DNA from 2 places in the Arthrobacter sp. Y3223065 genome. Region 2 is predicted to be linked to the other one. Evidence: riboswitches for the same ligand, from Rfam matches in the RefSeq annotation. Region 2 holds a riboswitch; the other holds the start of a gene.
What was found. A riboswitch is a leader RNA that binds a small molecule or an ion and turns the genes downstream of it on or off. The one in region 2 is predicted to bind S-adenosylmethionine.

Region 1 (4,226 bases), on a different contig from region 2:
GGAACTGGCCGACGAAGGCTGGACCATGGCCCTGGTGACCCACGAGCTGGCCTTCGCCCGTGAGGTGGCCAGCGAAGTGGTGTTCATGGACGGCGGCGTGGTGGTGGAACGCGGGCACCCCGAACAGGTGCTGCGCGAACCGAAGGAAGAGCGCACCCGGCAGTTCGTCCACCGGCTGCTGAACCCGTTCTAACGCCACGCCCCATCCAAAATTCATCTGATGTCCATTGGGATGGCAGAATGTAAACTTCCATGCACCGTTCCGCATGGCAGGCTCGTTCCGGCCGGAAGCTTCCAACCCGCGTTTTCTCCTCTGCGGAAACCTCCGGCCACGAAAGGCAGAACCATGGCCACTTCCTTGGCTACCAAGTCCTTGACGGCACAGACGGCTTCCGAGGCGCACGATCTTCTCAATGCCGCGGTCGAAGAGTTGCAAGAGATCGCGGCCCTCGACGGCGACTGCGGCATCTTGGTCACGCGCACCGGCCCCGGACAGTTCACCGTGGAGTTGAGCGACGACGTGCCCTACGGCATCACCCAGGAATCCCATCTGTACTAAGCCGCTGGCGGGCCGGCCTTGTTTTGTGACGCCGGCAGGACCTCCGAAATGAAGCAACGGCCGGCCCCGGTGGGATAATTTCGCCCATGGCTCCAGCAATTGCGTACCAAGGTGAACCCGGCTCGAACTCCCATATGGCCTGCCTGGAAGTGCGCCCCGGTTGGGAAGCGGTGCCCTGTGCCAGCTTCGAGGACGCCTTCGCCGCCGTCACGGGCGGCGAGGCGGAACTGGCCATGATTCCCATCGACAATTCGATCGCCGGCCGGGTGGCGGACATCCACGCGCTGTTGCCCAAGACCACCCTGCAGATCGTCGAAGAGTTTTTCCTGCCCATCCGCTTCAGCCTGCTGGGCATACGCGGGGCCACGGTGGAGCAGGCCCGCGAAGTGCACAGCCACATCCACGCGCTGGGCCAGTGCCGTAAACTCATCCGCCGGCTCGGCCTGATTCCGGTGATCGCCGGCGACACCGCCGGCTCCGCACGCGAGGTCGCGGAGTGGAACGACCCGACCAAGGTCTCGCTGGCGCCGCCGATGGCCGCCGAGCTCTACGGCCTGGAAGTGTTCGCGGAAAAGGTCGAAGACGATCCGACGAACACCACCCGGTTCGTGGTGCTGGCCGACCGCCGGCCGGTCCCGTCCCGCGAGGAGCTGCCCGGTCCGGCCGTGACCAGCTTCGTCTTCCGGGTGCGGAACGTGCCGTCGGCGCTGTACAAGGCGCTGGGCGGATTCGCCACCAACGGCATCAACATGACCCGGCTGGAGAGCTACATGGTGGGCGGCGAGTTTGCCGCCACCATGTTCATGGTGGACGTCGAAGGCCACCCGGACGACCAGGCCATGGTCCACGCCTTCGAGGAACTGGACTTCTTCACCACGGAGATCCGCCTTCTGGGCGTCTATCCGGCGCATCCGTTCCGCCAACAGACCGTGCGCCCGGACGGCGTCGCCCGGTAGCAGTGGGGCAACAGCCGTCGGGCAGCCTCGAGTAAACCGCGGCATTTGACGAACTGTTACCGGCGTTTGACCCAGGCCCTTCCCCGCTCTTAGCGTGGAGACGAATCAAGAGCGCCAACTACACAGCCCTGGCTGGTTGGCCGGCAACCCTCTACCGTAGCGGGGTGCTCCAGGTGATGATTCGGCCCGCCGGGTATGTCGGCAGGCAAGTACGCGTATCCTCCCGCAGCAGCTCGGCAGCAGCGGATGCGCCCAAGCCCCAAGGACGCCATGTCGCTACACAATGACCTGACACCAAACACGTTGCGCTCCGCCTTCGGCCGCTTCCCCTCAGGAATCGCGGCGCTATGCGCGATCGTCGACGGCGAGCCCCAGGGCATCGTCGCCTCCTCGTTCACCGTCGGCGTCTCCCTCGAGCCGCCGCTGGTGATGTTCGCCGTGCAAAACACCTCCCGGACCTGGCCGGTGGTCCGCCGGGCCGACCGGATCGGCGTCTCGGTGCTCGGCACCGGGCACGACGGCGTCTGCCGCCAGATCGCGTCCAAGAACGGTGACCGCTTTGCCGGCCTCGGCCTGCACGGCACAGACGACGGCGCGCTGTTCCTGCACGACGCGGCGCTGTGGCTGGACTGCTCGGTGCACCAGGAGGTCCCGGCCGGGGACCACCACGTCGTGCTGCTGCAGGTGCACGGCCTGTCCACGCACGACGGCACCCACGAGCCCCTGGTCTTCCACGATTCCGGGTTCCGCCGGCTGGAACAGCCGGCCTTCGTCTAGGACGAACGTTACCGCGACGGCGGCAGCGGCCAGCTAGGGCAGAGGCCTGCCTCGGGCAGCCACCCACAGGGAGTACCACTCCTGGCGGGTCATCGCCGTTCCGACCGCCTCCGCCTGGGCACAGGCCCGGATCCGGTCCGGGCTGCTGGTACCGACGACCGGCCGGATGCCTGAGGGATGCCGCAGCAGCCAGCCCAGCACCACGGCTTCCGGCGGGCAGCCCTTGTCCCGGGCAAGTTCCGTGACCAGGGCAGTGGCCGAATGATCCGCCGGGAGTGAGGCGTCCGCCCGTGAGGAAGCATCCGTTGTCGCAGCCCCCTCTGCCGCCCGGACGTGATTCTGCGCGATCCCGTCGGCGGGCGTTCCCGCGCCGGCCGCCGCCCCGGCCAGGCCTGCCGCACGCCCGCTGTAGCGGCCCTGGGCCAGCGCGCCCCAGGCCTGCAGTTCCACCCCGTTGGCGGCGCAGTATTCCAAGGTGCCGTGCGGGAAGTTGGTGCCCGTCCCGTCCGGGTGGTTCACCAGCACGCCGGACTCCAGCCAGTCGCGTCGGTACAGGCTCATTTCCAGCTGGTTTACCGCCAGCGGCTCATCCAGCGCCGACTGCAGCCAGCGCATCTGGTCGCCGGACATGTTCGAGACACCAAGACGGCGGACCTTCCCGGCCATCCGGAGCTCGTTGAACGCCGCGGCGATCTCTTCGGCCGGCGCCAGCGGATCCGGCCGGTGGATCAGCAGCGTGTCCAGGTGATCGGTGTGCAGCCGGCGCAGGCTTTCGTCGGTGCGGGCCAGGATGGCTTCGCGCGAGGAGTCGTATTGCCCGACCAGGCCGGGTATCGGCAGCCGGATACCGTATTTGCCCTGCAACCTGATCGAATCGCGCAGCTCGGGACGTTCCGCCAGCACCCGCCCGAACGCAGCCTCGGCCTTGCCGTGGGCGTAGATGTCGGCGTGGTCGAACGTCGTGATCCCTGCCTCCAGTGCCGCAGCGACGGCCGCGTGCGCGGCCGCAACGTCAGCCGCTTCCAGCGGCCCGCTCCCCCAGCCGCCGCCCAAACCCATGCACCCGAAAATGAGCCGGGATCCGGCGTCGTCCATTGGTAGTTCCCCCTTCGCTGGGCAGGTTCCCAGCGTACGACGGCGGTGCCCCGGAAGCAGCGGGAGGGTGCCGCCACACGTTGCCCGTGCCCCAGGAGCATTCCGATCTGGACGAAGCAACGGCGCCTACCAATGCGCCGTACCCACCCCGAACCGCCTTGCGAGGCTGTCTCCTACGAGGGATGCGCGGTGCCGATGACCTGATCGTTTCGTTCCAAATTGTTTAATGTGCTCCTTCGGGTTAGGTTAGCCTCACCTTTTTACACGCGGCCTCGCCGCTTCCTCCAGGAGTACCTTTTATGCACCGACCCAAGCTTCTTGCTGGCTGCGTCGCCTTCGCCGTGCCCATGTTGGCCATCTCCGGCTGCGGCGTATTGGGAATAGGTAAAGCGCCCGCCGATCTGCAGATCTATTCCGCGCGGCACTATGACCTGGAGGGGGCTTTCGCCCAGTTCACCGATGAAACCGGAATCTCCGTTGAGTTCATCACCGGTGACGACGCGGAGCTGCTTGAGCGGGTTAAGGCTGAGGGAAGCGATACCCCGGCTGACGTGTTCATGACCGTGGACGCCGGAAACCTCTGGAATGCAGCGCGTCAGGACGTGCTGGCGCCGATCCGCTCGGAAAAGCTGGAGGAGGCGGTCCCGAAGGACCTGCGCGACCCCGAGGGGCAGTGGTTCGGACTGGCCATGAGAGCCAGAACCATCACCTACAACCCGGAAAATGTCGATCCCTCGGAATTTGACGCGCAGGACAGCTACGCGGGCTTGGCCGATCCACAGTGGAAGGGCCGGCTCTGCATGCGCGATGCGACCTCGTCCTACACCCAGTCCCTGGTC
Region 2 (4,226 bases):
GTCGCCCGGACTGTGGCGCCACCCGCAGGACAAGTCCGCCAACTACAACACCATCGGCTACTGGACCCACCTGGCCAAGGTGCTGGAAAGGGGCCTGTTCGACGGCCTGTTTATCGCCGACGTGCTTGGCACCTACGACGTCTTCGGGTCCTCCAACGAGACCACGCTGCGCGCCGGCACGCAGGTCCCGGTGAACGATCCGTTCATGCTGGTTTCCGCGATGGCCGCGGTGACCGAGAACCTCGGCTTCGGCGTCACCGCCGGCACCGCCTACGAGCACCCGTACCCGTTCGCCCGCCGCCTGGCCACGCTGGACCACCTGACCAACGGGCGGGTCGGCTGGAACGTGGTCACCGGTTACCTGCCCTCGGCGGCGCGCAACATGGGCCAGGAAGACCAGTTGGAGCACGACGAGCGCTACAACCACGCGGACGAATACCTCGAGGTCATCTACAAGCTGCTCGAGGGCTCATGGGAGGACGACGCCGTGGTCAAGGACGCCGAGACCGGCGTCTTCACCGACCCGGCCAAGGTCCACGAGATCCGGCACGAGGGCAAGTACTTCAAGGTTCCCGGCATCGCGATCACCGAGCCGAGCCCGCAGCGCACCCCGGTCATCTTCCAGGCCGGGGCCTCCAAGCGCGGCACCGAGTTCGCCGCCGGGAACGCCGAGGCGGTGTTCGTGACCTGCCCGACCAAGGAGATGCTCGCGGCGTCGGTGAAGAAGATCCGCGACGCCGTGGAAGCGGCGGGCCGCGACCGCTACGACGTGCGCATCTACGCGATGCAGACCGTGGTGACCGGACCGGACACCGCCACCGCGCAGGCCAAATTCGAGGACTACAAGTCCTACGCGGACATCAACGGCGCGCTGGCGCTGATCTCCGGCTGGATGGGCGTTGACCTCTCCACCTACGGCCCGGACGACGTGATCGGCGGGAACGTGAAGTCCAATGCCATCCAGTCCTCGGTGGAAACCTTCCAGAAGGCTTCCGGCGACAGCGGCAAGCCGTGGACCATCCGCCAGCTGGCCGAATGGGTCGGCGTCGGCGGCTTCGGCCCGATCACCGTCGGCTCCGGCGCGGAGGTGGCCGCCAAGCTGGTGGAGTGGGTCGACGAGACCGACGTGGACGGGTTCAACCTGGCCTACGCCATCACCCCGGGCACCTTCGAGGACATCGTGGAATACGTCGTGCCGGAACTGCAGAAGCTGGGCGCCTACCCAACGGAGTACGCGCCGGGGACCCTGCGCAACAAGCTCTTCGGCCGCGGCGACAAGCTGCCGGAGAACCACCGCGCCGCCGGCTTCCGCCTGCAGAACGCGCTGGTCGACTAAGCGTAGGCAGCAGCAGAACCAGCTAAACAACGACGCCGGTGCGCCGCCCTTAAGGGCGGGCGGGCACCGCCGTCGGCAAGAACCATCCAGAGCGGCCGAGAGATCTGGCTCGATGACGCCGCAGCAACCTCGGCAACTGCCGCACGGTGCTAACGCCAGAACCGATGGAGAACCCGGGCCGGGCCGGAACCGGCCGCACCATGCCTGCGCGCCGTGATCGGCTGTGCCCGGGGCTCCCTGACCTTCAGGAGCAGCATGAAAAGCTATGCCGCGGGCGGCCCGCAATGATTGAAATCCGCAATCTGCACAAGAGCTACGACACACGACACGGGACGGTCGAGGTGCTCAAGGGCATCGACCTGACCATCGAGCAGGGGGCGATCACCGCCGTCGTCGGCCCTTCCGGCGCCGGCAAGACTACCCTCTCCCACTGCATTTCCCTGTTGGAGAAACCGACTTCCGGCCAGGTGCTGGTGGACGGACGCGACCTCTCCGCCCTGTCCGGGCAGGCATTGCGCGGCGAACGCCGCGCCATCGGCACGATCTTCCAACACTCGGCCCTGCTGCGCCGGATGACGGTGGCCGAGAACGTGGCGCTGCCGCTGCGCAACCTCGGCGTGGTGCCCGCTCAGATGGAGGACCGCGTGGCCGAACTGCTGGACCGGGTGGGCCTGCTGCACAAGGCCAACGCCTACCCCGGCCAACTGTCCGGCGGCCAAAAGCAACGGGTCGGCATCGCCCGGGCGCTGGCACTTCGTCCCCGGATTTTGCTCTCCGACGAATCGACGTCGGGCCTGGATCCGGAGTCCACCCAGCAGATCTTGGACCTGCTGGACGACGTGCGCACCGAACTGGGGTTGTCGGTCATCCTGATCACCCATGAGATGGACGTGGTGCGCCGCGTCGCCGACCAGGTGGCCGTGCTCTCCGGCGGCCGCGTCGCCGAATACGGGCCGATCGGCGCCCTAGTGGCCGATCCGGCCTCCGCCGCCGGCCGCCAACTGCTGCCAATCCGCGCCCTCCCGCTGCCAGCCTCCTTCGAGTACGCGCTGTCCGTCTCGTACCGGCACGGGCCGGTGGACCCGGAGTGGATGACCCGCCTGTCCACCGGCTTGGACGTGAGCGTGGCGCTGCTCGGCGGTTCGGTGGAAGCCCATGGCGAAGCGGTGCTGGGCCGCTTCGAAATCGGTCTCGCCGGCCGCCCGGAGGCCGAGGTCCGCGCCTACTTGGCCGGACTGGGCCTTACCGCAGAGGCACGCCACCGTGCCGATACCGCGGCGGAAACGCCGCCGACGGACGCGGACGAATATGCAAGGAACGAGAAAATCGAGGTGCGCGCATGAGGCCCGCAGAAACCGCCGCCGTCGGGCTGGACACGCCCTGGGCGGACCTGCCCGCGCTGCTGCTGCCGGCCTACGGCGAGACCTGGGCGATGGTCGGCATCGTTATGGTCATGGTGATCCTGGTCGGCGGCGCCACCGGCGTGCTGCTGTACAACACGGACAGCCGCGGTCTGTTCCCCCGGCCGCGCCTGCACGGAACGCTCAGCTGGCTCGTCAACATGGGCCGCTCGCTCCCGTTCCTGGTGCTGATGGCCGCCATCATCCCGCTGACCAAGTGGGTAACCGGAACGACCATCGGCATCGCGGCAGCCGTGGTCCCGATGACACTGGCCGGCATTCCGTTCTTCGCCCGGCTGGTGCAGAACGCACTCAACGATCTGCCGCGCGAGAACATGGCCGTCGGGCTGGTCACAGGCAGTTCCACCGGGCAGATCATCCGGCAGACGCAGCTGCGCGAGGCCCTGCCGGGCCTTACTTCGGCGGTCACGCTCAACACCATTTCGATGATCGAATACTCGGCCATTGCCGGGACCATCGGCGCCGGCGGCATCGGCTATCTGGCCGTCACCTACGGCTACCAACGGTTCGACACCCACGTCATGGCGGCCACCATCGTTGTCCTGATCATCACGGTGCAGCTGGTGCAGTTTGCCGGCGACCGGATCTCCCGCGCGCTGCTGCGCCCCTAGCCACTGATCAACAGGAGCATCACATCATGAGCACCCCTTCCGCCGGGTCCGGCCACGACCATGGCTTCACCCTGCGCAAACAGACCACAGCCCTGCCGTGGAGCATTGCCGCCTTTGCCGCCGTCGTCGCACTGGTCCTGGGGCTGCTGCTGGTGCAGCAGCAGTCCCGGCCGGCTGTCGCGGCATCCGGCAGCGAGGTCACCTCGCCGCTGAAAGTCCACTTTGAACCGGCGATGGCGGGGGAGGAGAAGATCCTGAAGTTCGTCGCCGAGGAAATCGCCCCCGACTACGGCGTTCAGATCGAGGCTGTGGGCCTGCAGGATCCGGTCCAGGCCAACCGCGCGGTGGCCGATGGGCAGTTCCACGCCACCATCTTCGAGCACCAGTGGTACATGCAGCAGCCCGCCGACGCCAACGGGTTGGAACTGACGCCGACGGTGGAGCTGTACCAGTGGGGCTTCGGCCTCTACTCAACCCGCTACGGCTCGGTGGAAAACCTGCCGCGCGGAGCCGTGCTGCTGCTGCCCAACGACTCCGCCAACCAGGGCCAGGCGCTGTGGCTGCTGCAGCGCGAGGGACTGCTGGAGCTGGATCCGGCGGTGGAGCCGCGAACAGCAAAGATCCGCGACGTTACCGGCAACCCGCGCGGCTTCGAGCTGAAGGAAGCCGACCTGCTGGCGATGCCGCGGATGCTCGACTCAGTCGATGCCGCGATCGGCTACGTCTCCCAGTTCGACGCTGGCAAGATCGGCCGCGACAAGGGCATCCTGTTCCCTGCCGCCCCGAAGACATTCGCCTCCCGCCTGGTGATCGGCACCCAGTTCAAGGACAGCGCGGAGAGCAAGAAACTGATCGAGA

Region 1: another riboswitch for S-adenosylmethionine. It lies ahead of AC5RUK_RS04960 (flavin reductase family protein); the one in region 2 lies ahead of AC5RUK_RS10500 (methionine ABC transporter ATP-binding protein).

Annotation. Positions count from the first base shown of each region.
Region 1 covers NZ_JBNHGC010000002.1:17,645-21,870, reverse strand. Annotated here, with positions in the region: gene AC5RUK_RS04975 (amino acid ABC transporter ATP-binding protein) at 1-193, shown strand, start outside; gene AC5RUK_RS04970 (hypothetical protein) at 347-559, shown strand; gene AC5RUK_RS04965 (prephenate dehydratase) at 646-1,515, shown strand; SAM riboswitch class IV at 1,619-1,733, shown strand; gene AC5RUK_RS04960 (flavin reductase family protein) at 1,786-2,292, shown strand; gene AC5RUK_RS04955 (aldo/keto reductase) at 2,326-3,387, opposite strand; gene AC5RUK_RS04950 (extracellular solute-binding protein) at 3,687-4,226, shown strand, end outside.
Region 2 covers NZ_JBNHGC010000003.1:408,797-413,022, reverse strand. Annotated here, with positions in the region: gene AC5RUK_RS10505 (LLM class flavin-dependent oxidoreductase) at 1-1,336, shown strand, start outside; SAM riboswitch class I at 1,416-1,507, shown strand; gene AC5RUK_RS10500 (methionine ABC transporter ATP-binding protein) at 1,621-2,679, shown strand; gene AC5RUK_RS10495 (methionine ABC transporter permease) at 2,676-3,368, shown strand; gene AC5RUK_RS10490 (MetQ/NlpA family ABC transporter substrate-binding protein) at 3,395-4,226, shown strand, end outside.